DNA from 2 places in the Nocardioides euryhalodurans genome. Region 1 is predicted to be linked to the other one. Evidence: predicted binding sites of a transcription regulator. Region 1 holds the regulator's gene; the other holds the start of a gene.
The links. The regulator HrcA, encoded in region 1, represses chaperone genes, less so after heat shock. The targets are predictions, from matches to a motif close to TTGGCACTCGNNNNNNNCGAGTGCCAA.
Positions count from the first base shown of each region.

Region 2: groES (co-chaperone GroES) is a predicted target of HrcA. The motif match lies at 11,095-11,121, and genes of this name have one in related genera.

Region 1 is NZ_CP038267.1:993,469-1,008,389, forward strand. It holds gene EXE57_RS04675 (Gmad2 immunoglobulin-like domain-containing protein) at 1-765, shown strand, start outside; gene EXE57_RS04680 (hypothetical protein) at 890-1,501, shown strand; gene EXE57_RS04685 (16S rRNA (uracil(1498)-N(3))-methyltransferase) at 1,518-2,258, opposite strand; gene dnaJ (molecular chaperone DnaJ) at 2,263-3,438, opposite strand; gene hrcA (heat-inducible transcriptional repressor HrcA) at 3,482-4,489, opposite strand; gene EXE57_RS04700 (MBL fold metallo-hydrolase) at 4,556-5,407, shown strand; gene EXE57_RS04705 (hypothetical protein) at 5,462-5,665, shown strand; gene EXE57_RS04710 (DUF3097 domain-containing protein) at 5,720-6,589, shown strand; gene EXE57_RS04715 (DUF4870 domain-containing protein) at 6,586-7,011, shown strand; gene hemW (radical SAM family heme chaperone HemW) at 7,021-8,232, opposite strand; gene EXE57_RS04725 (intradiol ring-cleavage dioxygenase) at 8,262-9,143, opposite strand; gene EXE57_RS04730 (AMP-dependent synthetase/ligase) at 9,239-11,056, opposite strand; gene EXE57_RS04735 (MOSC domain-containing protein) at 11,157-11,807, opposite strand; gene EXE57_RS04740 (aminoglycoside phosphotransferase family protein) at 11,833-12,744, opposite strand; gene EXE57_RS04745 (helix-turn-helix domain-containing protein) at 12,741-13,568, opposite strand; gene EXE57_RS04750 (TIGR03086 family metal-binding protein) at 13,621-14,190, shown strand; partial or broken gene lepA (translation elongation factor 4) at 14,381-14,921, opposite strand, start outside.
Region 2 is NZ_CP038267.1:1,613,296-1,628,216, reverse strand. It holds gene EXE57_RS19695 (hypothetical protein) at 1-707, shown strand, start outside; gene EXE57_RS19690 (signal peptidase I) at 713-1,237, shown strand; gene EXE57_RS07600 (hypothetical protein) at 1,234-2,010, shown strand; gene EXE57_RS07595 (sigma 54-interacting transcriptional regulator) at 2,033-3,421, shown strand; gene EXE57_RS07590 (vWA domain-containing protein) at 3,506-5,518, shown strand; gene EXE57_RS07585 (ABC transporter substrate-binding protein) at 5,523-6,368, opposite strand; gene EXE57_RS07580 (TSUP family transporter) at 6,392-7,171, shown strand; gene EXE57_RS07575 (S-(hydroxymethyl)mycothiol dehydrogenase) at 7,302-8,396, shown strand; gene EXE57_RS07570 (MBL fold metallo-hydrolase) at 8,396-9,007, shown strand; gene EXE57_RS07565 (DUF202 domain-containing protein) at 9,073-9,396, opposite strand; gene EXE57_RS07560 (YidH family protein) at 9,393-9,749, opposite strand; gene EXE57_RS07555 (class I SAM-dependent methyltransferase) at 9,877-11,034, opposite strand; gene groES (co-chaperone GroES) at 11,273-11,566, shown strand; gene groL (chaperonin GroEL) at 11,666-13,288, shown strand; gene EXE57_RS07540 (hypothetical protein) at 13,348-14,673, opposite strand; gene EXE57_RS07535 (SigE family RNA polymerase sigma factor) at 14,667-14,921, opposite strand, start outside.

The DNA of each region.
Region 1 (14,921 bases):
CCCGAGGCCACGGGGAGCCCGAGCGCCTCCGAGGACCCCGCGGGCGAGGTGACGGCCGCCGTCTACTACCTCGGCGACACCGAGCGGGCCGGGCCCCGGCTGTTCCGCGAGTTCCGGCGTGCGAGCGGCGAGGCGGTCCCGGCCACGCTGGAGCTGCTGTCCACCGCGCCACTCGACCCGGACTACCGGACCGCCTGGCGGCCCGGCCAGCTCCGGGGCGTGGTGACCGGCGGGGACCTGATCGAGGTCGAGGTCGACCCCGGGGTCCAGGCGCGCCCCTCGGGCATGTCGGGCGCGGAGGCGAAGGCGGCCGTGCAGCAGGTCGTCTACTCCCTCCAGGCTGCCACCCAGACCCGGCTCCCGGTCGTCTTCGTCGCCGGCGACGAGCGGCTCGGCCAGGTGCTCGGCGTCCCCACCGGCAAGCCCGTCCGCAACGGCTCCATGCTCCAGGTCCTCAACCACGTCAGCGTGACCTCGCCCGAGCAGGCCTCCGCTGCCGGTGACCGCCTCGCGGTCTCGGGGGTCGGCAACAGCTTCGAGGCGAACCTCGGCTGGGAGATCCGTCGCGGCGACGAGGTCGTCGACGACGGGTTCGCGACCATGGCCGGCTGGATGGAGGACAAGCTCTTCCCGTTCGAGCTGTCCGTCGACGTCTCGGGGCTGGCCCCCGGTGACTACACGTTCTGGGTCACCACCGACGACCCCACCGGCGGTACCGAGGGCGTCGGGGCGATGACCGACGACAAGGACTTCACCGTCCGCTGAGACGGCTGCCGAGCCCGTGTCCCGGGACCCTTGACCGCCCCCGGCGACGGTCGTAACGTCGCACGACGGGGGACGAGGCACGGCGCCCGCCCTCGGGCGTCCCCGGAGCAGTGAGGGGACGCCGATGTTCATCCAGATCATCCAGGGAACGTGCCACCGCCAGGACGAGGCACGCGACCTCATGGACCAGTGGCTCGCCGACGTCTCGCCCGGAGCCGCCGGCTGGCTGGGCGGGACCTACGGGTTCACCGACGAGGGCGAGCTGCTCGCCGTCGTACGCTTCGAGTCGCGGGAGGCCGCGACAGCCAGCTCCGAGCGGCCCGAGCAGCAGGAGTGGTGGGGCCGGATGGAGGCGCTCTTCGACGGTCCCGTGGAGTTCCACGACTGCGACCGGGTGGTGATGATGCTGGGCGGCGGCTCGGACGAGGCCGGGTTCGTCCAGGTGATCCGGGGCAGGATGGACGACCCCGACGCCCTGGAGGCGGGCATGCGCGAGATGGAGACGATGCTGCACGAGGCGCGGCCCGAGATCCTGGGGGCGACGATCGCGATCGAGCCCGACGGCACCTTCACCGAGACCGTGGCCTTCACCGACGAGAAGACCGCGCGGGAGGCCGAGCGGCGGACGATGCCGGAGTCCGGCCCGGTGCACGAGGCGATGGCGGCGTGGGACCGGATGGTCCACGACCTGCAGTTCCACGACCTGCACCAGCCTTGGTTCGCCTCGCGAGCCTGAGCCGGGGCCCGGGGAGCTAGCCCCAGCGGGGGGTGCGGGCGAGGACGGCCGCCGCCGCGACGACCCCGGCGGTGGAGGTGCGGAGCACCTCGTCGCCGAGCCTGACGGAGCGGGCGCCGGCCCCGACCAATGCCGCCACCTCCGCCTCGGACAGCCCGCCCTCGGGGCCGACCACCAGCACGATCCTCCCCGCGCTCGGTACGTCGACGTGGACGAGCGCGTCGTCGGCACCCTCGTGGAGCACCAGCGCGAGGTCGGCGCCGGCCACCAGGTCCACGACCTCGGCGGTCCGGGCGAGCGCAGCCACTTCGGGCAGCCAGCTGCGGCGTGCCTGCTTGGCGGCCTCCCGCGCCGTCGCCTGCCACTTCGCCCGGGAGCGCTCGGCCCGCTCGCCCTTCCAGACGGCGACGCTCCGCGCGGCGGCCCACGGCACCACCAGGGCGACCCCGACCTCCGTCAGCACCTCCACGGCCAGCTCGCCGCGGTCGCCCTTGGGGAGCGCCTGCACGACGACCAGCTCGGGCTGGGGGCGCGGCTCCCGGCGTACGTCGTCGACGCGGACCGTGAAGACCCGCTTGCCGGTCGACCCGACCGGACCGGTCACCGAGGTGCCGGCGCCGTCGGTCAGCACGACCGTCTCGCCGACCCGCAACCGGCGGACGGCGACCGCGTGGTGGGCCTCGTCGCCGGTCACCTCGACGGTCTCGCCGGGCGCGACCCCGGTCAGCGACGGGGCGAGGTGGACGGGCAGCGACATCGGCTCAGTGGGTGTTGAAGGCGTCGCGCAGCCGTCCGAACATCGACTTCGAGGCAGGCCGGACCTGGCCGGTCGGCTGCTCCTCGCCCCGCATCGCCGCCAGCTCGTGGAGGAGCTCCTCCTGGCGGGGGTCCAGCCGGTTCGGAGTCTCGACGACCGTGTGGACGACCAGGTCGCCGCGGCCGCCGCGGAGCCCGGGGACGCCCCGGCCACGCAGCACCTGCTCGGCCCCCGACTGGGTGCCGGCCTTGACCTCCAGCTCGAAGGACGTCTCCACGCCGGACCCGGCGCCGGACTCGAGGTCGGCCTCGAGCGTCGGCAGCGTGAGCGTGGTGCCGAGCGCCGCGGCCGTCATCGGGACCGTCACGGTGCAGTGGAGGTCGTCGCCCTGGCGGGTGAAGGTGTCGTGGGCCGCGACGTTGATCTCGACGTAGAGGTCGCCGGCCGGACCGCCCCCGGGACCGACCTCGCCCTGCTCGCTGAGCTGGACGCGGGTGCCCGTGTCCACCCCGGCGGGGATCTTGACGGTGAGGGTGCGCCGCGAGCGGACGCGGCCGTCGCCCGAGCACTCCCGGCAGGGGTCGGGGATGATCGTGCCGAAGCCTCGGCACGCCGCGCAGGGGCGCAGGGTCCGTACCTCGCCGAGGAACGAGCGCTGGACGTGGGCGACCTCGCCCGCGCCGCGGCAGGTCTCGCACGGCACCGGGTGGCTGCCCGGCGCCGCGCCCTCGCCCCCGCAGGTGGTGCAGACCACGGCCGTGTCGACCTTGATCTCGCGGGTGATCCCGAAGGCTGCCTCCGCGAGCGCCACCTCGATCCGGATCAGGGCGTCCTGACCGCGGCGGACCCGCGAGCGGGGGCCACGGCCCTGCCCGGGAGCGGCGGCGCCGCCGCCGAAGAAGGCGTCCATGATGTCGGTGAAGGAGAACCCGGCGCCCTGGCCGCCGAAGCCGGCGCCCATGCCGCCGAACGGGTCGCCGCCGCGGTCGTACGCGGCACGCTTCTGCGGGTCCGACAGCACCTCGTAGGCGCGGGAGACCTCCGCGAACTTCTCCTTGGAGGCGGGCTCGGGGTTGACGTCGGGGTGGTACTGGCGCGCCAGCCGTCGGTAGGCCTTCTTGATGGCATCGGCGTCCGCGTCGCGGCTGACACCCAGGAGGTCGTAGAGGTCCTGGCTCAACACTGGTCCTTCGTCGTGGGGAGTGGATGGGTGGTCGGGTGGGTCACGCCTCGTCGAGGATCCGGGAGACGTAGCGGGCCACGGCCCGGACGGCGGCCATCGTGCCGGGGTAGTCCATGCGGGTCGGTCCCACGATGCCGAGCGTCGCCAGCGCCTCGTCGCCCGGGCCGTAGCCGGTCGCGACGACGCTGGTCGAGGCCAGCTCCTGGTAGGGCCCCTCGTGGCCGATCCGGACGGTGACGGTGTCGCCGGTGGTGGCCTCGCCGAGGAGCTTGAGCAGCACGACGTGCTCCTCCAGCGCCTCGAGCAGCGGCCGTACGGCGGAGTCGAAGCTGTCGCCGTAGCGGGCCAGGTTGGCCGCGCCGCCGACCACGATCCGCTCGTCGGACCGGTGGTCGCTCATCGCCTCGGCGAGCGTCTCGGCGACCACGGCAGTGTCCGGCAGCTCGCTCGCCAGCGCCCGCAGGGCGGTGACCGCGTCGGCGATCGTCTGACCCGTCGCGGCCCGGTTGACCTGGCCGCGCAGGTCGACGAGCGCGTCGTCGGTGAGCGGCTCGGCCATCTCGACCAGCCGCTGCTCGACCCGGCCGGTGCTGAGGATCAGGACCGTCAGCAGCCGCGTGGGCATCAGCGCCACCAGCTCGACGTGACGGACCGTGCTGCGGCTCAGCGTGGGGTACTGGACGACAGCGACCTGCCGCGTCAGCTGCGACAGCAACCGCACGGAGCGGTGGACGACGTCGTCGAGGTCGATCGCCCCGTCGAGCAGGGTCGCGATCGCCCGGCGCTCCGCGACGGTCATCGGCTTGACGGTGGTGAGCCGGTCGACGAACAGCCGGTAGCCCTTGTCGGTCGGCACCCGGCCCGCACTGGTGTGCGGCTGGGTGATGAAGCCCTCCTCCTCGAGCACGGCCATGTCGTTGCGCACGGTCGCCGGGGAGACGCCGAGCCGGTGACGCTCGACGAGGGCCTTGGAGCCGACCGGCTCCTCGGTGGAGACGTAGTCCTCCACGATGGCACGGAGGACCTCGAGCCTGCGCTCGTCGGGCATGCTGGGACCTCCTCCGCTCTTGGCACTCGTTCGGGCTGAGTGCCAATGCTACTAGGGTCGGTCAGCATGGCTGACTTCACCGAGGTGGCAGCGCGGGTCTGGGTGGCCCGCTACCCGTGGTTCGACGTGAACGTGACGCTCGTCGGCGGGGAGCGCGGCCTGCTGCTGGTGGACACCCACGGGTCCGCGGCGGCGGCGCGCGAGGTGGTGGCCGACGTGCGCCGGCTGGGCGCGGGCGAGGTGGTGGGCGTAGTCAACACCCACTGGCACTTCGACCACACCTTCGGCAACGAGGCCGTCCGCGGGGCGTACGGGCCGGTGCCGGTCACGGCCCACGAGGACGCGGCCGACGAGCTGGCGCGGCGCGGCGAGGAGGTCCGGCAGCGGTACGCCGACTCCCCCGACGATCCCCACCGCGACGACGTCCTCGCCACCACGGTCGTGGTCCCCGACGACACGTTCTCCTCTGCCAAGGTGCTCGACCTCGGCGACCGCGCCGTCGAGCTGGTCCACCCGGGCCGCGGCCACACCGCCGGCGACCTGGTGGTCCGGGTCCCCGACGTCGACGTCGTGCTCGCCGGCGACCAGGTCGAGGAGTCGGCGCCGCCGGCCTACGGCTCGGACTGCTTCCCGCTGGCGTGGCCGCACAGCCTCGACACCGTCCTCGGGCTGCTCACGTCGGGCTCGGTGGTCGTCCCCGGTCACGGCGCGCCCGTCGACCGCGCCTTCGTCGAGCAGCAGCGCAACGAGATCGGCCTGGTGGCCCAGAACGTGCTGGACCTGGCCGCCCGGGGCGTGCCGGCGTCCGAGGCCCTGGCGGCAGCCGACTGGCCCTTCGACCCCGACCTCCTGGAGCAGGCGGTCCTCCGGGGCTACGAGCACCTGCCCCGCGGCCAGAAGCGGCTCCCGCTCGCCTGAGCGCGGTCCTTCGGGGTGATGACCGGCCGCCGGTCCCGGGCTACGTTCGACGGCATGAGCACATCCGAGAGCGAGCCCGGCGGCATCAGCGACGAGGACCTGCCCGACGACCTCCAGCCCGGCGAGGACAACCCGCTCGCCGAGCCGCTGGACACCGACGAGGTCGACCCCGACGACCTGGACATGGACGGCGGCAAGGCGGCCGAGGAGTCCGACGAGGTCGCGGACGAGGACGACGAGGGCGACAGCCGGGAGTAGCCCTCCCGGCGTGCCCTCCCCGCCCGGCAGCCCCTGTGCTCCTAGCGTTGGGCGGTGCCCTCCCCCACCTCACGCAGCGGCGACCGCTACGGCGCCGACGTCCTCTCCACCGATTGGCGCGCCCCCCGGCGCGGACGCGCGACCGAGGCGCCCGCCCGCAAGGGCGACGTCGTGGAGGAGGTGACGGCCGACTTCTGCGGCGAGATCGTCGAGGTCGACCGCGACCTCCACACGGTCACCCTCGAGGACCGGCGCGCCCGGCGGCGTACGTTCCCGCTCGGCCCCGGCTTCCTGCTCGACGGCAAGCCGGTGATCCTGGTCGCGCCCCCGCGTTCCACCGCCCCCGCCCGACCGACCCGGACCGCCTCGGGATCGGTGGCGGTCCACGGCGCGAAGGCGCGGGTGGCGCGACAGAGCCGGATCTACGTCGAGGGCCGGCACGACGCCGAGCTGGTCGAGAAGGTCTGGGGCGACGACCTCCGCATCGAGGGAGTCGTCGTCGAGTACCTCGGCGGCGTCGACGACCTCGCCGAGCACCTGCGCGACTTCCGACCCGGCCCCGAGCGCCGGGTCGGCGTGCTGGTGGACCACCTGGTCCCCGGGTCGAAGGAGAGCCGGATCGCCGACGGCATCCGCCGCTCCCCCGTCGGCCCGCACGTCCTCGTCGTCGGGCACCCCTTCATCGACATCTGGCAGGCAGTGAAGCCCGAGCGGCTCGGCTTCGAGAAGTGGCCCGACGTGCCCCGCCGCGAGGACTGGAAGCACGGCACCTGCCAGCGGCTCGGCTGGCCCCACCGGGACCAGGCCGACATCGCTCGCGCGTGGAAGCACGTCCTCGGCGGCGTCCGGGGCTTCCAGGACCTCGATCCCGCCCTCCTCGGTCGCGTCGAGGAGCTCATCGACTTCGTTACGCTGGGGCCATGAACGACCCCTACGGCCCGCCGCCGGAGGTCCCCGAGCAGCCGCAGGGCGGCCCGCCGGCGCTGACCCAGGAGGACAAGACCTGGGCGCTGGCGTCCCACATCGGCACGCTGGTCTCCGCCTACTTCGCGCTGGGCTTCCTCGCGCCGCTGGTCATCATGCTGGTCAAGAGCGAGTCGCCGTTCGTCCGCCGCCACGCGGTGGAGTCGCTCAACTTCCAGATCTCGCTGCTGATCTACACCGTCGTCGGCACCGTCGTGGGCATCATCGTGGCCCTGCTGACCTTCGGCGTGGGCCTGCTGGTGATCATCCCGATCGTGATCGTGGTCGCGGTGCTGGCGCTGGTGTTCATCATCGTGGCGACCGTCAAGGCCGCCAACGGCGAGGACTACCGCTACCCGCTCACGATCCGGCTCGTCAGCTAGACCTCTCCCTCAGGGCAGCAGGTCGCGGACGACCGCGTCGGCCAGCAGCCGCCCGCGTCGGGTGAGCAGCAGCCGTCCGTCCTGCCGCACGACGAGCTCGCGGTCGACCAGCGGTCCGACCGCGGCTCGGCCGGCGTCGTCGAGCACGGCAGCGTCGAGGCCGCTCGCCAACCGGATCTCCAGCAGCACCCGCTCGACGCGCCGCTCCTCGTCGGTGAGCACCTCGCGCGCCTGGGCCGGGCTGGCCGCGGCGGCCAGCCGGTCGGCGTACGCCGCAGGGTGGCGGACGTTCCACCAGCGCACCCCACCGACGTGGGAGTGGGCGCCCGGCCCGATGCCCCACCAGTCGGCGCCGGTCCAGTAGTGCACGTTGTGCCGGCAGCGCGCCCCCTCGTCCTGGGCCCAGTTGGAGACCTCGTACCAGTCGAGGCCGGCGGCCACGAGCCGGTCGTCGGCGAGGACGTACTTGTCGGCCAGGTCGTCGTCGTCGGGGGCGGGCAGCTCGCCGCGCCGCACCCGGCGCGCCAGGGCCGTGCCGTCCTCGACGATGAGGGCGTACGCCGACACGTGGTCGGGCCGGCAGGCGAGCGCTGCGTCCAGCGAGGTCTCCCAGTCCGCCACCGTCTCCCCGGGGGTGCCGTAGATCAGGTCGAGGCTGACGTGCTCGAAGCCGGCCGACCGCGCCCACGCGACGACCGCGGGCACCCGCAGCGGGTCGTGCGTCCGGTCGAGGGTCGCCAGCACCCGCGGGACGGCCGACTGCATGCCGAAGGAGATCCGGGTGAAGCCTGCCGAGCGGAGCTCCTCGAGGTCCCACCGGGTGACGGAGTCGGGGTTGGACTCGGTCGTGACCTCGGCGTCCCTGGCGAGGCCGAACTCCGCCGCGGTCGCCGCCAGCACCGAGGCCAGGTCGGCGGGCGGCAGCAGGGTGGGGGTGCCGCCACCGAGGAACACCGTCGAGACCGGGAGGTCGACGTCACCCAGCACCCGCCGGGCCAGCCTGATCTCGGCGATCGCGGACTCGGCGTACGTCGCCCGCGAGGCGCCGGGGCCGAGCTCCTCGGCGGTGTAGGTGTTGAAGTCGCAGTAGCCGCACCGGACGGTGCAGTACGGCACGTGCACGTAGAGGCCGAAAGGCTGCCGGCCGAGCGTCGCCAGCGCCGACCGGGGGAGGTGCCCGTCGGCCGGGGCGGGGACACCTGGGGGCGGGGCGGACGGCACCTCGCCATCCAACCACGCTCCCCGGGACCTCAGATCGGCACGTTGAGGGTGGCCGTGAGGCCCTCCGCCACCGAGCCGGTGACCCGGGCCATCTGCAGCGAGTAGCCGTCGCTGAAGATGCCGTCGCTGTCCAGGCTGACGCCCGCGAGGTTGTCGACCGACTCCTCGTAGCCCTCCTCGGCGTAGACCTGCTCGCACACGTCCTGGGGGAACGCGAGCTGGGAGGTACGCAGCTTGCTGGAGGCACGGGTGGCGCTGGCGACCGACTCGTACACCTCGACGTGCACGTGCGGCCAGCGCCCGGCGTAGCAGCCCGGGAAGATCGTGGTGAAGGACAGCCAACCGTCGTCGTCGGCCTCCTGCACGCCCCGCAGGTAGTTCTCGTCGACGGCGTCACCGTCGTACATCGAGTAGCTGCCGGCGCGGTCGCAGTGCCACGCGTAGAGCGCCGCACCGGCCAGCGGGGAGACGTCCTCGCCGGAGAGGTCGTGGACGCGGAAGCGCAGCGTCAGCGGCACTCCCTCGGCAACGCCGCCGGCCGACCCGAAGCTGGAGGTGATGTCCTTGCGCACGATGCCGGACTCCGTCAGCACGTTGGGGCCGTTGGAGCCGTCACCGGGGTAGGGGCCGGCGGTCTCCTCCGGGATCTCCCCCTCAGCCACCGTGACGTCGGACTCCGCACCCGGGCCACCGTCCGGGCCGCCCGGGGGCGGCCCGCCCGCCGGACCACTCCCCGAACCGCCCGGCGTGGTCCCGGACGAGCAGGCGGCCAGGGCCCCGGCCGCGCCGATCCCGCCGAGGATCCCCAGCAGGCCACGCCGACCCAGCCCGCGCTGCTGCAGGACGTCGACGTCGTGCTGGAGGCCGAGGTCGTGCTCGTGGACCTCGTCGGGGTGGTGGTCGTGGCTCATGGGGGCTCCTGGAGGACGTCGATGGGTGCCGGTGGTCTCCCACCGGCACCCATCAGAGCCCGCCCGCCTGTGCGCCGCCTGTGCGGCACCGGTGCTCAGGCGTAGAAGGCGTCGATCTTGTCCTGGTAGTTGCTCTGGACGACGTTGCGCTTGACCTTCATCGAGGGGGTCAGCTCACCGGACTCGACGGTCAGGTCGTGGTCGAGCAGCTCCCACTTCTTGATCGTCTCCCAGCGGTTGAGGTTGCTGTTGAGCTCGTCGACGTAGCCCTGGACCATCGCGTGGCACTTCTCCGAGCCCACGATCGCGCTGTAGTCGCCGGTGACGTCGTTCTCGGCGGCCCAGCCGGCGATCGCGTCGGGGTCGAGGGTGACCAGGGCCACGCAGAAGTTGCGCTCGTCGCCGAAGACCATGAACTGGCTGGCGTACGGGCAGATCGCCTTGAACTTCGACTCGATCGCCGGCGGGGCGATGTACTTGCCGCCGGAAGTCTTGAAGAGCTCCTTGATGCGCCCGGTGATCCGGAGGTAGCCGTCGGCGTCGAGCGAGCCCTTGTCGCCGGTGTGGAGCCAGCCGTCCTCGGTGAGGGTGCCGGCGGTCTCCTCCGGCAGGTTGTGGTAGCCGTCCATGACGCCGGGGCCCTTGATCATGATCTCGTCGCCCTCCCCCAGCTTGACCTCGGTGCCGGGGACCGCGGGCCCGACGGTGCCGAAGCGGTAGTCGTCGGGGTGGTTGACGAAGGAGCCCGCCGAGGTCTCGGTGAGGCCGTAGCCCTCGAGGATCAGGATGCCCGCGGCGTGGAACCACTCCGCGATGTCCTGGTTGAGCGCGGCGGCGCCGGAGATGAAGAAGCGCACCCGGCCGCCGAAGCGGTCGCGGACCTTGCTGAAGACGAGCTTGTCGAAGAGCCCGTGCTGGAGCTTCAGCGGCAGCGGGACGGACTTGCCCTCCCGCTTGAGCCGGTCGACCTCGAGGCCGACCTTGAAGGCCTGCGTGAAGATCTTCTCCTTGGCGCCGCCCTCCGAGGCGGTCATCGTGACGATCCGGCCGTGGGCCTTCTCGAAGATGCGGGGCGCCGCACCCATGAAGGTCGGCTTCACCACGCCGAGGTTGTCGACGATCCTGTCGACCCGGCCGTCGATGGCGGTCGCGAACCCGATCGCCATCTGGGTCGAGAGCAGCACCTTGCCGAAGGAGTGCGCCATCGGCAGCCACAGGAACTGCAGGTCGTCCTCGGTGAGGATGTCCTGCGCCTTGATCGCCTCGCCCTCGTAGACCCACGAGCGGTGCTTGAGTCGGACGCCCTTGGGACGGCCGGTGGTGCCGGAGGTGTAGATCAGGGTCGCGAGCTGCTCCGGGTCGATCGCACGGGCGACCTCCTCCACGGCGTCGGCGTGCTCGGCGAGGTGGGCGGCGCCGAGGTCGGCGAGGTCGTCGAGGGAGATCACCCAGTCGCCGTCGCTCTCACCGTCGAAGGTGACGACCTTCGACAGGTGCGGCAGCTCGCTCTTGTGCTCGCGCACCTTGGCCAGCTGCTCGTCGTCCTCGGCGAACACCACGCGGCACTCCGAGTCGCCCAGGATGTAGGCGGTGTCGCGGCTGTTGGTCGTCGGGTAGACGGTGGTGGTCGCGCCACCGGCGCACATGATGGCGAGGTCGGCGAGGATCCACTCGTAGCGGGTGCCCGAGGCGATGCCGACGCGCTGCTCGGGCTGGATCCCGAGGGAGAGGAGGCCCGCGGCCAGCGCCTGGACCCGCTCCCCCGCCTGGCGCCAGGTCACCGACTCCCAGGACTCCCCGACGGGGTAGCGGAACGCCTCGTGGTCCGCAGACTCACCGACACGGTCGAGGAACTGGACGGCGACGTTCGCCGGCATGGTGTCGAGGAAGCTGGTGTCGTGATGGATGGGCACGGGCACTCCTGGGACGGCTCGGGCTGACTCGGTTGCTGCGTAACCTAGATCACTGGGTTACGCAGCGGTAGCACAACCCGCGATCAGGCTGGTCCAGCCCTCAGGAACGGGCCGCGACGTACGCCTCGGCACTCTCGCGCGCCTCGTCGACCAGGCCGTCCACGACGAGCAGCCGCGGCAGCAGCCCGCGCTCGGTCGTGAGGGCCCGGAACATCGTCGAGACCGTGACGCCGTGCCCCGGCCGGTGGACCACCTCGGCCCGATCGCCCGGGAAGACCTCCCCCTCCTCGAGGACACGGAGATAGGGGCCGGGCCGGCCGTCGGCGGTGAACCGCTTGACCCAGGCGGTGGTGTCGAGCCCTGACTCCCCCATCCAGCCCTTGAAGTCGTTGCACGGGATCCTCACGGACGCGACCTCGAGCAGTGCGGAGCCGACCCGCCAGTGCTCGCCGACCTCGGCCTCGTTGACGTCGTAGCCGCTCGTGGTCAGGTTCTCGCCGAAGATGCCGTCGCGGAGGTCGGCGCCGAACTCGGTGGCCCAGCGGTCGAGGTCCTCCCGGGCGAACGCGTAGACCGCCTGGTCGACGCCGCCGTGGTGCTTGGTGTCGGAGACCTGGTCGCCGTCGATGCCCAGGGTGCGCACCTCCACCGGACCCGGCACGGGGAGCTTCTCGATCGACGTACGGCCGATGTCGGCCCAGGCGCGCTCGCGCGGGCGGCCGACGTTGACGGAGCGGATCGTGAACCTCACGGGCTCATCCCACCACGGCCCGGGGTCACTCCTGTACTGCTTTGACGATCGCGACGCAGCGGGTGACGTGGTCCCGCTCGTCCGCGTCGAGCGCGCGGCCCGCCCGGCGGGCGTCCTGGACGGCCCACGAGGCGTCCACCACCATCCGGACCACGGTCCAGTCGCGGGCGCGGGCCTCGTCGAGGCCGGCTGCGTCGACCACGGTGTGGAAGCGACGGCGGAGCGAGGCGCGGACGTCGCCCTGCACCTCCTCCCAGCGGTTGTGGAGCAGCGGCGCCGGCTCGTAGTGCGGGTCGCCGCTCATCGGCTTCGGGTCGATCACCAGCCACGGCTCCCGGTCGGCCGCGAGCACGTTGGCGTAGTGGAGGTCGCCGTGGATCATCACCCCGGTGCTGGCGGCGTCCGACACCAGCGCCCGGCCGAGGTGGAGCGCCTGCTCGACCATGCGCGGCGGCACGGGCAGCTCGCGTCCGAGTCCCTCGAGGTCGTCCAGCCAGCGACTGACGTACGAGGTGAGGGGGCGCAGCTGCGGGGGCGCCGGGCGGTGCAGCCGCGGGTAGAAGCCGGCGACGACCTCGCAGGCCGCCACGTCCCACAGGTCGGAGAGGTCCCGGGGGTGCAACCGCTCGAGCAGCATCGCGCGGCGGTGCGGGTCGGCGCGCAGCAGTCGTACGGTGCCGTCGCCCTGCCAGTGCTGCAGGGCGAGGGCCTCGTGCTCGGACTCGTCGTCGGGGAGCGCCAGCTTGAGCGCCGCCGCGACCCCGTCCGCGTCGACGACCGGGAGGACCAGCGAGCAGAACCCGTGCATCGGCTCACCGTCCGGCGCCAGCCCCCACTCCTCGAGGAGCTCGGCGCGCAGCCGCGGCAACCGGTCCAGCCAGTCCGCCCACTCCTCCCCGAGGCTGCGCTGCGCCTCCAGGCCGGCCGGGATGGTCACCGGGGCTGGTCGTCGAGGTAGCGGCCGGGGGTCATGCCGGTGACGGTACGGAAGTCCTGGGTGAAGTGCGCCTGGTCGGCGTACCCGAGCTCGGCGGCCATCGCGGCGAGCGAGGTCGTGCCGGCCTTCAGCCGCTCGACTGCGTCGTGGAGCCGGCGCCGCTGCACCAGCCACTTCGGCGTCATGCCCACGCGCTGCAGCACGAGTCGCTGGAGGGTGCGCTCGGAGGTCGCGAAGGCCTCGGCGACCTCACCGACCCGGCTGACCTCCGGGTGGTCGCGCAACCAGGTGACGACGTCGTTGACGAGCAGGCCCTGCGGGTCGAGGGGCAGCAGCGGCGCGAGCTGCCGCTCGACCTCCGCGATCGCGACCCCGTGCGCCCCGGGATCCGTGGGGTCCGGCTCCATCGCGGCCCGCACCCGCGCCACGAGGGTGGGTGCGTCGAGAGCCGGGACAGCGTCGAGGTCGACGTACGTGTCGGTCACCGGGGTCACCGGACCGTCGAGGAGCAGCGAGCCGGCCGCCGGCGTGAGCATCGTCCCGACCGCCCAGCCGGTGCCCTCGAGGGTGACCGAGGACAGGCCACGGACCACGCCGTAGAAGCGGGCGTATGTGTTGCTCACCACCACCAGGCAGGCGGGGTGCTGGAGCGTGCTCTGCCGCTGCGGCTCCTCGACCGACCACACCGGGATCCAGTAGCGCTGCACGAGCGGCTCGAGGCCCCCGCCCGGCGCGTAGCGGTAGATCGGCGGGGACGGTCGGCTGGTGCCGGTGAGGTGGGCGCGGTCGATCGGGTCGACCGGACGCGGCCCGGTGTCAGTCACGTGTCGGATTATCACAAGATCGGCGCGGATCCTGCTGCCTACCGTCTCCCCCATGACCACCACGACCCACCAGACGGCAGGACGTTTCGCGGCCCGTGCCGGCACCTTCGGCGAGCTCCTCGACGCGGTCGGGGACCGCTGGGACGCCCCCACCCCGTGCGAGGGGTGGACGGTCCGGGACGTGGCGGCGCACGCGATCGAGGCCGAGCGCGACTTCCTGCTCCGGCACGACCTCCTCGCCACGGACGCCCCCGACCTGTCGGACCCGGCCGCGGCGTGGCGTACCCATGCCGCCGACGTGGTCGCGGCGCTCGCTCGCGACGGCGTGGCCGAGCGGGAGTACGACGGCTACTTCGGGCGTACCACCATCGCGGCGACGATGGCCGACTTCTACGGCTGGGACCTCGTCATCCACGGCTGGGACGTCGCCCGGGCCACCGGCCAGTCGTGGTCGATCAGCGACGAGGAGGCCGCCTCGCTCGGCGCCACGGCCTCGGAGTGGGGCGACGCCCTCTACGGCGAGGGCATCTGCGCCCCGGCGGTCACCGTTCCCGACGACACACCGGCGCAGGACCGGCTGCTGGCCAGGCTCGGGCGGGACCCGTCCTGGACTCCGGCCTGAGCCCTTCCTGGGGCGTGCGTTGCCCCTCACCGGGTCTCGAGCCTCAGGCCCTGCCGGCCTTCGCACCTCGACCTCCGTGGGTCCCCGCGGCGTTCCGGTGCCTCGCCGGCCGTGCACAACCGGAGGTCGAGGTGCGAGCGCAGCGAGCCTCGAGACCCCCGCACCAGTGGGACCACGATGGGAACGGTCGCTACTTCTTGGACTTCTCGGCGGTGGGGGCGTTGGAGAGCGCGGCGATGAAGGCCTCCTGGGGACCTCGACGCGGCCGACCATCTTCATCCGCTTCTTGCCCTCCTTCTGCTTCTCCAGCAGCTTGCGCTTGCGCGTGATGTCGCCGCCGTAGCACTTGGCGAGCACGTCCTTGCGGATCGCGCGGATGTTCTCCCGCGCGATCACGCGGGCACCGATCGCGGCCTGGATCGGCACCTCGAACTGCTGGCGCGGGATCAGGTCCTTGAGCTTGCCGGCGAGCATGACGCCGTAGGAGTACGCCGCGTCGCGGTGGACGATCGCGGAGAACGCGTCGACCGGCTCGCCCTGCAGCAGGATGTCGACCTTGACCAGGTCGGCGACCTGCTCGCCCGAGCGCTCGTAGTCGAGCGAGGCGTAGCCCTTGGTCCGCGACTTCAGCTGGTCGAAGAAGTCGAAGACGATCTCACCCATCGGCAGCGTGTAGCGCATCTCGACGCGGTCCTCGGAGAGGTAGTCCATGCCGAGCAGCGAGCCGCGCT
Region 2 (14,921 bases), 620 kb from region 1:
CGAGCTCGGTGAGCTCCGGGCGCCTGACCTTCACCGCGACCTCCCCGGCCGGCGTCAGCCTGACCCGGACCGCCGGGTCCGCAGCCACGACCACCTTCGTCGTGGACGACACCTCCCTGGGCAAGACGCTGCAGCAGCGGATCACCGCGACCGTCGTGAGCACCCCGTCCGGGGTGACCGCCACCGTCGGCACGTCCTGCCCCGGAGCCGCGTCGGTGCAGATCGACACGACCCCCACCGCCGCCAACGTGACGCTGTGCGTGCGCGTGGTGTCCTCGGCCACCGCCACACCGGGCAACGTGACGCTCGCCCTCGGCGGCGTCCAGCGGCCGTCGGCCGGGTGGACCACCCCGAGCGCCCAGGTGACCGTGCCGGTGACGGTGACGCTCCCGCCCAGCCCGCCGGACCTGAGCTGCGGGGACTTCGTGAGCAACGGGAACCGAGCCTTCACCTGGACGGCCGTCAGCGGGGAGACCTACACGGTCTACCGCTCCACGACCACGAACGCGGACCCCAGCTTCTCGGCCGTCCCGGCGCCCCCTGCCCACACCTCGCCCTACACGGCAGCCATGCCGTCCGGCTCCACGCGCTACTGGCGGGTCAGGGCCACCAACGCCGGCGGGACCTCATCCTGGAGCAACACGCTCCGGCTGGTCCGGACCGGGAACGGCGCAGGCAACCACGCCTGCTCCGAGGTGACACCGTGACGACCGTGAGGGCCAGGGTGGCCAAGGCGCTGAGCTGGGCGCTGCTGATCGGCGTCGTCACTGCCGGAGCAGCCCTGATCCTGGTGCCGAAGGCGACCGGCGCGCGTCCCCTCACCGTGCTGAGCGGCTCGATGGAGCCGACGTACGACATCGGCTCGGTCGTCGTCGTGCGTCCGGTCGACACCGACGAGCTCGCGATCGGTGACGTCATCACCTTCCAGCCCGTCTCCGACGACCCGCGGCTGACCACCCACCGGATCGACGGGTTCGCCTTCGGCGCGGAGGGCAAGCAGTTCGTCACGAAGGGCGACAACAACGACACCGTCGACCTCGAACCGGTCTCGGCCGACCAGGTGCGGGGCGAGGTCTGGTACTCGGTGCCCCTGGTCGGCTACGTCTCCGTGTGGCTGGCCGGCGGCTGGGTGAGGACCGCGATCAACCTCTTCGCGGTCGCCCTCCTGCTCTACGGCGGGGTGCTGCTCGCCGGTGGTCTGGTCGAGCGTCGCCGCCGCGAGAAGGTGCCGGCATGAGCCGGGGCCGCGCCCGGTCGCTGCTGGCGATCCCGGCACTGCTCGCGCCGCTGCTGCTCACCGCCCCGCCGGCGTACGCCGAGCACGCCGAGCTGCTCGTCAGCACCAGCCCGGACGGCCCGTTCCGCACCCAGCTGTCGCAGGCCCTGTTCCACGACGCCGGCCCGTTCGTGCCGCGGACCGGCGCGACCCGCACGTACTACGTGAAGAACACCTCGCCCCACGTCGCGCGGACCACGGTCTCGCTGGTGGACACCGCCGGCAGCAACGCCTTCGAGCAGGCCCTGACCTTCGAGCTCGCCGTCGGCGACACCGTGTCGACGGGCGCCCTCGGCGGCGCGGTCTGCCACCTCCTGGCCACCGGCCCGGACCTGGCCCCCGGAGAGGTGCAGGCCGTCCAGGTCGGCGTCTCCGTCGCGGACCTGGCCGGGCAGCAGGGCATGCGCGCGCAGGCCACCCTGGACCTGGTGACCACGCTCTCGCAGGTCGGCCCCTCCGGTGAGGTCGACGTCTGCGGGGTGCAGGCCACGACCACCGAGGACGCGACGACCACCCAGGACGCCCCGGACGACGAGGACTGCGAGCGCGCGGCCGTGGTCACCGTCAGCGGATCCGCGAGCTGCGTCCCCGTGGCGGTCGACGGGGGCGTGCCCGAGCCGGCCACCCCTGCGGCCGGGGCCCGTACGGTCGCGGGTGCGGCCACCGTGCTCGTGGCCCTCGGGGCGCTGCTGCTGATCTGGGGCGGGCGCCGCCGTACCGACCCGGAGGCTTGACCTGCGGGGCTAGCGTGAACGGGTGACTCACGCACCCGAGAACACGACCCTCGGCGGCCTCCGCGCGACCGGGCACCAGCTCAAGCCCCTCCGCCAGGAGATCCGCGACAACCTGCTGGCGAAGCTCGCCGCCGGCGAGGACCCGTGGCCCGGGCTCCACGGCTTCGACGACACGGTCGTCCCCCAGCTCGAGCGTGCCCTGATCGCCGGGCACGACGTGGTGCTCCTCGGTGAGCGCGGCCAGGGCAAGACCCGGCTGCTGCGCTCGCTGGCCGGGCTGCTCGACGAGTGGAGCCCGGTCATCGCCGGCTCCGAGCTCGGCGAGCACCCGTACGAGCCCGTCGGTCCTGCCTCCCGCCGCCGGGCCGAGGAGCTCGGCGACGACCTGCCTGTCACCTGGCGCCACCGCGACGAGCGGTACGCCGAGAAGCTCGCGACTCCCGACACGTCCGTCGCCGACCTGATCGGCGACGTCGACCCGATGAAGGTGGCCGAGGGTCGGCACCTCGGTGACCCGGAGACCATCCACTTCGGGCTGATCCCGCGCTCCCACCGCGGCATCGTCGCCATCAACGAGCTGCCCGACCTCGCCGAGCGGATCCAGGTGGCGATGCTCAACGTGATGGAGGAGCGCGACATCCAGATCCGCGGCTACGTGCTGCGGCTGCCGCTCGACGTGCTGGTGGTGGCGAGCGCCAACCCGGAGGACTACACCAACCGCGGGCGGATCATCACCCCGCTCAAGGACCGCTTCGGCGCGGAGATCCGTACCCACTACCCGACCGAGCTCGACGACGAGCTCGCCGTGATCCGACAGGAGGCGCACCTCGTCGCCGAGGTTCCCGACCACCTGCTGGAGACGCTGGCGCGGTTCACCCGCAACCTGCGGCGGTCGGGCAGCGTCGACCAGCGGTCCGGGGTCTCGGCCCGGTTCGCGATCGCCGGAGCGGAGACCATCGCCGCGGCCGCGCTCCACCGCGCCACCCGGCAGGGCGAGGAACGACCGGTCGCGAGGGTGGTCGACCTCGAGACCGCCGTCGACGTGCTCGGCGGCAAGATCGAGTTCGAGAGCGGCGAGGAGGGCCGCGAGCACGAGGTCCTCACCCACCTGCTGCGGACCGCGACCGCCGAGACCGTACGCCACCACCTGCGAGGGATCGACCTGGCGCTGCTCGTCGAGGCGATCGAGGAGGGCCGGATGGTCACGACCGGGGCCCAGGTCTCGGCCCGCGACTTCCTCGCCGGGCTCCCCGTGCTGGGGGAGTCGGAGCTCTACGACGAGGTCTGCGACCGGCTCGGCGCGACCGACGACGGCACCCGGGCCGCGGCGATCGAGCTCGCCCTCGAGGGGCTCTACCTCGCGCGCCGGATCGGCAAGGAGTCCGACGGGGCGGAGACGGTCTATGGCTGAGTCTCGGATGGTCCGCCGCCCGGTGCGTCACCTCGGGCCGCGAGATGATGCTTCCGGCGGCGGACCATCCACCCGGGGGCGGGCATGAGCCGTTATCGCAGGTACGACGGCGGCGACCCGCTCGCCCCGCCGGTCGACCTCGGGGAGGCGCTCGACGAGATCGGCCAGGACGTCATGGCCGGCTACAGCCCCGAGCGCGCGATGCGGGAGTTCCTGCGCCGCGGTGGTCGTGACCAGGCAGGCCTGGACGACCTGGCCCGCCGGGTGGCCGAGCGTCGCCGCCAGCTGCTGCGTCAGCACGACCTCGACGGGACCCTCCAGGAGGTCCGCGAGCTGCTGGACCGGGCGGTGCTGGAGGAGCGCAAGCAGCTGGCCCGCGACGTGGAGATGGACGACGGCGACCGGGCGCTGCGTGAGATGCAGCTCGACAACCTCTCAGCCAACACGGCCGCGGCCGTGACCGAGCTGGCGTCGTACGACTGGCAGAGCCGGGAGGCCCGCGAGGCCTACGAGCAGATCAAGGACCTGCTCGGCCGCGAGCTGCTCGACCAGCGCTTCGCCGGCATGAAGGACGCCCTCGAGAACGCCACCGACGAGGACCGGGCGGCGGTCAGCGAGATGCTCTCGGACCTCAACGACCTGCTCGAGAAGCACCAGCAGGGGGAGGACTCCCAGCAGGACTTCGACGACTTCATGGCGAAGCACGGCCAGTTCTTCCCCGAGAACCCCGAGAACATCGACGAGCTGCTCGACGCCCTCGCCCAGCGGTCCGCGGCCGCGCAGCGGATGCTGAACTCGATGTCGCCCGAGCAGCGGCAGCAGCTGATGGAGCTGTCCCAGCAGGCCTTCGGGTCGCCCGCCCTGATGGAGCAGCTGGCGCGGATGGACGCCAACCTGCAGTCACTGCGCCCGGGGGAGGACTGGAGCGGGTCGGAGGGCTTCGAGGGCAGCGAGGGCCTCGGCCTCGGCGACGGGACCGGTGTCCTGCAGGACCTCGCGGAGCTCGACGACCTCGCCGACCAGCTGTCGCAGTCCTACAGCGGCGCCCGGCTCGACGACGTCGACCTCGACGCGCTCGCGCGGCAGGTCGGCGACCAGGCGGCGGTCGACGCGCGGACCCTGCAGCAGCTCGAGCAGGCGCTGCGCGACAGCGGCTACCTCCACCGCGGCTCCGACGGGCAGTACCGCCTGAGCCCGCAGGCGATGCGGCTGCTGGGCAAGGCGCTGCTGCGCGACGTGGCGCAGCGGATGTCGGGTCGGCAGGGCCAGCGCGACCTGCGCAGCGCCGGCGCGGCCGGCGAGCTGTCCGGGGCGACCCGCGAGTGGGCGTACGGCGACACCGAGCCCTGGGACGTCACCGGCAGCATCGGCAACGCCGTACGCCGGACCGCGGCGGAGGGCGGTGACCCCCGCCGCGGCGTCCGGCTCGAGATCGGTGACGTCGAGGTGCAGGAGACCGAGGCGCGGACGCAGGCGGCGGTCGCGCTGCTCGTCGACACCTCGTTCTCGATGGCGATGGACGGCCGGTGGGTGCCGATGAAGCGCACCGCGCTGGCGCTGCACACGCTGATCCGCAGCCGGTTCCGCGGCGACGCGCTGCAGCTGATCGCCTTCTCCCGGCACGCCCAGGTCATGGAGATCGAGGAGCTGACCGGGCTGGACGCCCGGTGGGACAAGGGGACCAACCTCCACCACGGGCTGCTGCTGGCCAACCGGCACTTCCGCAAGCACCCGCAGGCGCAGCCGGTGCTGCTGGTCGTGACCGACGGGGAGCCGACCTCCCACCTCGAGCCGGACGGCGAGGTGCACTTCTCCTACCCGCCGCACCCGCTCACGATCTCGTACGCCGTGCGCGAGCTCGACAACGCGATGCGGCTCGGCGCGCAGACGACGTTCTTCCGGTTGGGCGAGGACCCCGGCCTGGCGCGGTTCATCGAGTCGATGGCCCGCCGGGTCGACGGCCGGGTCGTCGCGCCCGAGCTCGACGACCTCGGCGCCGCCGTCGTGGGGTCCTACCTCGGGGACCGGTCACCGGCGTCGTCCTACCGCGACCACTTCGGCGACTGGGCCGGCGGCCGGGGGTTCTGGGTCGGCTGACGGCTCAGGGGTGGAGCAGCGCCGCGAGCTCCTCGACCCCGTCGACGAGCCGGGTGCCCGGACGCGCCCAGGACGCGTTGGCGTCCACCGCGTGGACGGCGACGCCGTCGGGGAGCGCCCCGGAGGCGAGCAGCTCCTCGGCGAGGGCCCGGCAGCCGTCGCGGTCGAAGCCGCACGGGGCGACCACGACGACCTCGGGGCGTGCTCCGTCGACGTCCTCCCAGGTGACCCGGCGCGACTTCTCGCCGGGCGTCCCGAGCAGCGGCTCGCCGCCGGCCGCCTCGACCATCTCGGGGATCCAGTGCCCGGGCGCGAAGGGCGGGTCGGTCCACTCCAGGAACATCACCCGCGGCCGCGGCCGCCCTGCGACCCGCTCCCGCACCACGGCCAGCCGCTGCCGCTGCTCGGCGACCAGCGCAGCCGCCTCGGCCTCGTGGCCGGTGGCCGCGCCGAGGGTGCCGATGGACGCCAGCACCTCCTCGACGGTGTGCGGGTCGATCGTGAGCACCTCGGCGGTGCAGCCGAGGTGGGCGAGAGCGTCGTCGACCACGGACACGTCCACCGCGCAGACCGCGCAGAGGTCCTGGGTCACGACCAGGTCGGCGTCGAGGCCGGAGAGGGCGCCCGCGTCGAGGTGGTAGAGGTCCTCCCCGCGGGACATCGCCCCCACGACGTACGCGTCGATCTCCGCGGGAGCGAGTCCCTCGGGCATCGCCGAGGTGGACACGATCGTGCGCGTTCGGGCCGCTGCCGGGAAGTCGCACTCGAACGTCACGCCGACCACGTCCTCGCCGGCGCCGATCGCGAAGAGGATCTCGGTGGTCGAGGGGAGCAGGGAGACGATGCGCACGACCCGAACCCTACGATCGCGTGGTGTCCGACCCCGACCTGACCGTGCTGCTGCTCCTGGCGCTCGCCGCGCTGGCAGCCGGCTTCGTCGACGCCGTGGTCGGCGGGGGCGGGCTGATCCAGCTCCCCGCGCTGCTGCTGGGGCTGCCCGGGGCCAGCCCGGTGCAGGTGCTGGCCACCAACAAGCTGGCGTCGATCTGCGGAACGACGGTGAGCAGCGTGACCTACTACCGCCGTGTCCGCCCGGACCCGCGCACCTTCCTCCCGCTGATGGCCCTGGCGTTCGTGGGTTCCTTCCTCGGCGCCCTGGTCGCGACCCAGATCCCGAAGGAGGCGTTCGACCCGATCGTGCTCGTCGCCCTGGTGGTCGTGGGGGCGTACGTCCTGTTCAAGCCCGACCTCGGCGGCGAGACGGCGCTGCGGTTCGCCGGCCACCAGCACACGCTGGCCGCGATGCTCACCGGTCTCGCGATCGGCTTCTACGACGGGGCGCTCGGCCCGGGCACCGGCTCGTTCTTCGTCTTCACCCTCGTCGGGCTGCTCGGCTACTCCTTCCTCGAGGCCAGTGCCAAGGCCCGGCTGGCGAACTGGACGACCAACCTCGCCTCGCTCGTCGTCTTCGTGCCCGCGGGAGCCGTGCTGTGGAAGGTCGGCCTGGTGATGGGGGCCTGCAACCTGCTCGGCGGCTACCTCGGGGCCCGGACCGCGATCGCGCAGGGCAGCCGTTTCGTCCGGATCTTCTTCGTCGTGGTCGTGTCGGCGTTCATCGTCCGGATCGGCGGGCAGGTGCTGGGCGTGTGGTGAGCGCCCCCGCGTGGGGTAGTCCCCGCAACTCCTGTCGCCGTGACGCCCGCCACGCGACCGAAGGTTCGGGGACTACCTCCGCGGTGGGCGTGCTCCCGCCCGTGACCACGGATGTGGTTGAGTCGCCGCCATGCACCAGGTGAGAGCAGTCGTCGCCCGCTCGAAGGGCGCTCCGGTCAGCATCGAGACGATCAACGTGCCCGACCCCGGCCCGGGGGAGGCGCTGGTGGCGGTCCAGGCGTGCGGGGTCTGCCACACCGACCTCCACTACCGGGAGGGCGGCATCAACGACGAGTTCCCCTTCCTGCTCGGCCACGAGGCGGCCGGGGTCGTGGAGTCGGTCGGCGAGGGAGTCACCGAGGTGGCGCCGGGGGACTTCGTCGTCCTCAACTGGCGGGCCGTGTGCGGCGACTGCCGCGCCTGCGACCGCGGTGAGCCGTGGTACTGCTTCGCCACCCACAACGCCACCCAGAAGATGACGCTCGAGGACGGCACCGAGCTGTCCCCGGCGCTCGGCATCGGGGCGTTCGCCGAGAAGACCCTCGTGGCGGCCGGCCAGTGCACCAAGGTCGACCCGGAGGCACGCGCGGCTGCCGTCGGCCTGCTCGGCTGCGGCGTGATGGCCGGCATCGGAGCCGCCCTCAACACCGGGGCCGTCGGCCGGGGCTCCACCGTGGCCGTGATCGGGTGCGGCGGCGTGGGAGCGGCCGCCGTCGCCGGCTCCGCGCTCGCGGGAGCGTCGAAGGTCATCGCAGTCGACCTCGACGACCGCAAGCTCGAGGGCGCGAAGGCGCTCGGCGCCACCCACACCGTCAACAGCACCGACCGTGACCCGGTCGCGGCGATCAAGGAGATCTGCGGCGACAACGGCGCCGACGGCGCCGACGTGGTCATCGACGCGGTCGGCCGGCCCGAGACGTGGAAGCAGGCGTTCTACGCCCGGGACCTGGCCGGCACGGTCGTGCTGGTCGGCGTACCGACCCCGGACATGACGGTGCCCGAGATCCCGCTGATCGACGTCTTCGGCCGCGGCGGCGCACTGAAGTCGAGCTGGTACGGCGACTGCCTGCCGAGCCGTGACTTCCCGATGCTGGTCGACCTCTACCGGCAGGGCCGACTCGACCTCGACGCCTTCGTCAGCGAGGAGATCGGGCTCGGCGACGTCGAGACCGCCTTCGAGAAGATGCACCACGGCGACGTGCTCCGCTCGGTGGTGATCATCTGATGGCCGCGCGCGTGGACCACACCGTGGTCAGTGGCACCTTCTCCCTCGACGGCGAGACCCACGACGTCGACAACAACGTCTGGGTCGTCGGCGACGACGAGGAGTGCGTCGTCATCGACGCCCCCCACGACGTCGACGCCATCGTGGACCTCGTGGCGGGGAGGACGGTGAAGGCCATCATCTGCACCCACGCCCACGACGACCACGTCCGCGTCGCACCGGAGCTGCGGGAGCGGGTGACGGCCCCGATCCTGCTGCACCCCGACGACCGACCGGTGTGGGAGCTGACCCACCGGGACCACCTCTGGGACGTCGACCTCGAGGACGGCCAGACCGTCAAGGTCGCCGGGGCGGCGCTCAAGGTGCTGCACACGCCCGGCCACGCGCCCGGCGCCATCTGCCTCTACGTCCACGACCTCGGCTGCGTCTTCACCGGGGACACCCTGTTCCAGGGCGGACCGGGCGCGACGGGTCGCTCCTTCAGCGACGCCGACGTGATCGTGGCGTCGATCCGCCGCCAGCTGTTCGCGCTGCCGGACGAGACGGTTGTCCACACCGGCCACGGTGACGACACGACGATCGGGGCGGAGCGGGAGGCGCTGGGCGGCTGACCATCGTCGCGTGTGCCCCAGACCGGTCCATGCGCCGGTCCGGGGCACACGCCGCGGGGTCCCGGTCAGCGCGCCAGTGCGGCGAGCTCGGTGACCGACATCAGCACGACCGTGCCGCACAGCGCCGCGGCCCAGCCGCCGACGTCCCGGGCGGACGGCGTGGCCGCGACCCGGCCGCGGTAGCGCAGCCGGCTCTCGACCAGCACCCATCCGCACAGCGCGAGGGAGGCGAGCAGGCTGACGAGCGCCCACACGCCGAGGTGCGCCCAGGTCAGCCGCGCCAGCACGGCCGCGGCCAGGGCCAGCGAGAGGCCCGTGCGCTGCCACGCGAGCGCCGTACGCTCCGGCTGGGTCCCGCGCTCGGGACCGGGGTCGGCGGCGGCGCTCACAGCCCGGCCAGCACGACCAGGCCGATGGCGACCGCTCCGACGGCGAGCAGCAGGCCGAGCGTCGAGGCGGGCAGCGGCTCCTGCTGCCGGATCGCACGCTCGGCGCGGGCCCACCGCCACCACGACGCGGCCGAGCAGACGATGCCGAGCACCACCAGCGCGGCCGCGAGGGCGGTCTCGAGACGGTCGTCGAACGCCAGGTCGATCTGGTCCAGGGCCACCCCCGCCGCGAGGAGCGCCAGCGCCGTACGCAGCCAGGCGAGCAGCGTGCGCTCGTTGGCCAGGCTGAACCGGTAGTCAGGCTCGGCCCCGGTCCCGTAGACCCAGCGTGGCCGTCGGCCGTCCTCGCTCATGGGCTGAGCCAACCACACGGCGACGATGCAACGCCGGGTTACCTGCTGTCCGCACGGTGCCGCAGCAGGGTGGGAACAGCCGGTAACCCGGCGTTGCGAGGTCTGGTGAGGCCAGCCCACCGGCCGCTCAGAACGGCTCGACCAGCAGCGCCGTGCCGTGGCCGGCGACCCGGGTGAGCACCAGCGTGGCGGTCCGGTCACCCCGCAGGGAGAGCCGGGCCCGGAGCTCGTCGGGGACGACCGAGACCCCGCGCTTCTTGATGGTGAGCACCCCGATCCGCCGTTCGCGCAGGGCGGCCTTGAGCTGCTTCTCGCGGTAGGGGAGCTCCTCGAGGACGCGGTAGCCCCGCGCGAAGGGGGTGCGGTACGCCGCGTCGCCGGTCACGTAGGCGATGTGCTCGTCGACGAGCCCACCCTCGACGCCCGCGGCGACCGCGGTGACCAGGCCGGCCCGGACCACCGCCCCGTCGGGCTCGTAGAGGAACGGGCCCACGGGCCGGACGTCCGCCCCCGGGTCGTCCTCGTCGGTGAGCGTGGCCAGGCCGCTCTCGCGGATCACCGTGGCGCGCCGGGCGGTGGTCGCGAGCCGGCCCGACCAGAGGGCCGCCTCCTTGACCTCGCCGTGGTCGCTGACCCACTCCGCCTCCACCCCCGCCGGGACCAGGTCGCGGGGGATCCCCGGCGCGACCTTGACGCAGGCGTCGTGGCGCAGCAGCCGCTCGACGTAGGACCACGGCGGCGTCCAGTCCTCCACCGACCAGGTGCGGCCGCGGGCCGAGCGCCGCGCAGGGTCGGCGAAGGCGACGTCGAAGGGCGTCGGGTCGACCAGCGTCGCGTCCGCGACCGTGACCGCCCCGGGCAGGCCGAGGGCGGCGAGGTTGGCCTCGGCCACGGCGACCCGCAACGGGTCGAGGTCGACGCCGGCCGCGGTCAGGCCGGCCGACGCAGCGGCCACGAGGTCCCCCCCGATGCCGCAGCCGAGGTCGATCATCGTGCGGGCGGAGGCGGCGACCAGCCGGGCGGCGCGGTGGTCGGCGACCGAGGCGCGGGTGGCCTGCTCGAGGCCGTCCGGGGTGAAGTACATCCGCTCGGCGCGCTCGTCGAACTTCGCGACAGCCCGACGCCGGAGCCCCACCTGGGTCAGGGCGGCCGCGACGTGCTCGGGGGAGGCGTCCCGGCGCAGCCGGGCCTGGACGGAGAGCTCGTCGCCGGAGGCGTCCGAGGCGGCCGCGAGCAGCGCCTGCCCGTCGTCGGTGAGCAGCCACCGGAAGGCGTCGAGGTCCATCCGGCGATCCTGTCAGAGCGGCTCTCCGGCCCGGTGGGGTCCCGCGACCGGGACCCTGCTCTGGCACTCCCACGGGGTGAGTGCTAGCGTCGGATCTGGCACTCTCGCCCTGAGGGTGCCAGCGCTTGCGACGACGTACGGCTCCCGCGACGGCGTACCGACACCGCAGGCTCACACGTCCCGGAGCCCGCAGGGCTCCTGCCAGAGGTCGAACACAGAAAGTGGAGGTTGATCTGAAGTGTCGGTCAACATCAAGCCCCTCGAGGACCGGATCGTCGTGAAGCCGCTCGACGCCGAGCAGACCACCGCCTCCGGCCTGGTCATCCCCGACACCGCCAAGGAGAAGCCCCAGGAGGGCGAGGTCCTGGCGATCGGTCCGGGTCGCATCGACGACAACGGCAACCGCGTCCCGGTCGACGTCGCCGTCGGCGACAAGGTCATCTACAGCAAGTACGGCGGCACCGAGGTCAAGTACGCCGGCGACGAGTACCTCATCCTCAGCGCCCGCGACGTCCTCGCCGTGGTCGGCTGATCACCGCAACTTCTCGATAGTCCGTCACGGGATGGTCGTGGTTCCTCGGAGTCCGCAGCCGTCCCGTGACGGGCTATCTCCCTTTCACAAGGAGTAGGTATGCCCAAGATCCTGGAGTTCGACGACTCCGCCCGCCGCTCGCTGGAGCGGGGCGTCGACGCCCTCGCCAACACCGTCAAGGTGACGCTCGGCCCCAAGGGCCGTTACGTCGTCCTCGACAAGAAGTGGGGCGCGCCGACCATCACCAACGACGGCGTGACCGTCGCGCGTGAGGTCGAGCTCGACGACCCCTTCGAGAACCTCGGCGCCCAGCTGACCAAGGAAGTCGCCACCAAGACCAACGACGTCGCCGGCGACGGTACGACGACCGCCACCGTGCTCGCCCAGGCGATGGTCCACCAGGGGCTCCGTGCGGTCGCCGCCGGCGTCAACCCGATGGGCCTCAAGCGCGGCATGGACGCCGCTGCCGAGGCGGTCGGCGACGCCCTCCTCGAGGCCGCCCGCGAGGTCGACTCCAAGGAGGACATGGCCTCGGTCGCCACGATCTCCAGCCGGGACGCCGTCATCGGCACCCTGCTCGCCGAGTCCTTCGACAAGGTCGGCAAGGACGGCGTGATCACGGTCGAGGAGTCCAACACCATGGGCACCGAGCTCGAGTTCACCGAGGGCATGCAGTTCGACAAGGGCTACATCTCGGCCTACTTCGTCTCCGACCCGGAGCGGATGGAGGCCGTCCTCGACGACCCGTACATCCTCCTGGTCCAGGGCAAGATCTCCTCGGTGCAGGAGCTGCTGCCCCTGCTCGAGAAGGTCATGCAGTCCGGCAAGCCGCTCTTCATCCTCGCCGAGGACGTCGAGGGCGAGGCGCTCTCGACGCTGGTCGTCAACAAGATCCGCGGCACCTTCAACGCCGTCGCGGTGAAGAGCCCGGCCTTCGGTGACCGCCGCAAGGCGATGATGCAGGACATCGCGACCCTGACCGGTGGTCAGGTCGTCGCCCCCGAGGTCGGCCTCAAGCTCGACCAGGTCGGTCTCGAGGTGCTCGGCCAGGCGCGTCGCGTCGTCGTCACCAAGGACAACACCACGATCGTCGACGGCGCGGGCGACCACGCCGCCGTCGAGGGCCGCGTCAACCAGATCAAGGCCGAGATCGAGGGCACCGACTCCGACTGGGACCGCGAGAAGCTCCAGGAGCGCCTCGCCAAGCTGGCCGGCGGCGTGTGCGTGATCAAGGTCGGCGCCGCCACCGAGGTGGAGCTGAAGGAGAAGAAGCACCGCATCGAGGACGCCGTCTCGGCGACCCGTGCGGCCATCGAGGAGGGCATCGTCCCCGGTGGTGGCTCCGCGCTGGTCCACGCCGTCTCCGTGCTCGACGGTGACCTCGGCCTGACCGGCGACGAGGCCGCCGGCGTCCGGATCGTCCGCAAGGCCGCCGACGAGCCGCTGCGCTGGATCGCCGAGAACGGCGGCGTCAACGGCTACGTCGTGGTCGCCAAGGTCCGTGAGAACGGCGTCGGCACCGGCTACAACGCCGCGACCGAGGAGTACGGCGACCTGGTCGGCCAGGGCGTCCTCGACCCGGTCAAGGTGACCCGCTCCGCGCTGGTCAACGCGACCTCCATCGCGGGCATGCTGCTGACGACCGAGACCCTGATCGTCGACAAGCCCGAGGACGAGGACGAGGCCGCCGCCGGCGGTCACGGCCACGGTCACGGCCACTGACGCACCGAGTCACCCAGCACGAGGCCCGTCCCGGAACATCCGGGACGGGCCTCGTCGCGTCACGGGCGGACCAGCTCGCCCAGCCACTGCGTCGCGCCGTGGCCTCGGTTGACCGGCGTGCCCCAGAGGACCTGGTCCGGCTGGGTCGGCCCGCCCGTCGCCCAGCTGGAGACGTCGTCGCTGACCCGCAGGAACCGGTCGTTCGCGAGGTCGTAGATGTAGGTCCCGGCACCTCCGCGCTGGTAGGACGTCACGGTCACGACGTCGCTCCCGACGCCCAGGCCGCCGTCGATGTCGCTGTCCTGGACGGTGACGACCTGGTCGCCTTCGGTGGAGAGCACCTGCACCCGGTCGTCGCGGACGCCGTCGTAGGTGCCGCAGTACTGCCCGAGCACGACCCGGTCGGCCGTGGCGCCGAAGGACAGCAGGTTGCAGCGCGCCCCCGACCGCGGGTCGAAGGCCTCCTCCTCGCCGGTCGCGAGGTCACGCACGTGCACCCGTCCGCTGTCGCCGTTGGTCCGGTCGGTCCACACCATCGACGTGTCGGTGAACGCCACGTCACCCACGGTGAGGCCCTCGTCGCGCACGTCGTCGGGGTCGGTCAGCGAGGCCGACCAGAGGCGGTAGGTGTCGCCCTCGGCGTCGGCGTCGTCGGCCTCCCCACCGGGGCTGGTCGGCCAGCCTCCCTCGGGTGGCTGCCCCTGCGTGTTCGGGACGGAGACGTAGAGCCGGTCGTCGGGGCCCAGCACCGCCGACCCCGGCTGCTCGACGCGGGGCAGGTCGGCCCAGCGGGTCGTGGTCCACGCGCCGAGCCCGCGGTCGAAGACGTGGGCGACGACGTCGGCTCGCATGCCACCGCCCGCCATGCCTGCCAGGACCAGCCGGTCCTCGCCGAGGTCCACCGGCTCGAGGGTGGCCTGGCCGACGTCAGGTGCAGGCAGCCAGTCCTTCCCGCCAGTGGCCGGGTCGAGGAGGGCGTAGCGCGGCCACGGCTGCTCGCTGCGGGGCCCGTCGCGGAAGAGCACCAGCCCGTCGTCGGTCACCCCGTCGAGGTACTGCCCGTTGTCGGCGTCCAGGTCCTCGTTGGTGTACGACGTCAGCACGGTGTAGTCGCGGCCCTCGACGGCCTCGCGCGCGTCGGCCAGCCGCAGCGTCGGCGCGTCCGGCGCCGGGACACCGGCCGCGGTGAGGTCCGGCGGCGAGGGCCAGACGACGGAGGCGAGCCCGATGACCGACACGGCGGCGACGGCCGTCCCTCCGGCGATCCCCAGCCGCCGCCGGTGTACGCGACGACGTCCCCCGCGCAGCACGGCGCCGAGGTCGCGGTCCTCGTGAGGGGGGTGGGCCGCGTTGTCGTGCAGCAGCTCGCGCAGCTCGTTCACCATGGCGTTGCTCCTTCCGTGACCAGCTCGCCGACCGACGAGCCGTCGAACATGGACCTCAGCGACGCGAGCGCCTTCGACGTCTGGCTCTTCACCGTGCCCTGCGAGCAGCCGAGCGCCGCCGCGGTGGCAGCGACGTCGAGGTCCTCGAAGTAGCGCAGCACCACGCACGCACGCTGCCGCGGGGGCAGGTCGCGCAGGGCGGCCATCAGGGCCGCTCGGGCCGTCACGCTCGCCGCCACGTCCTGCTC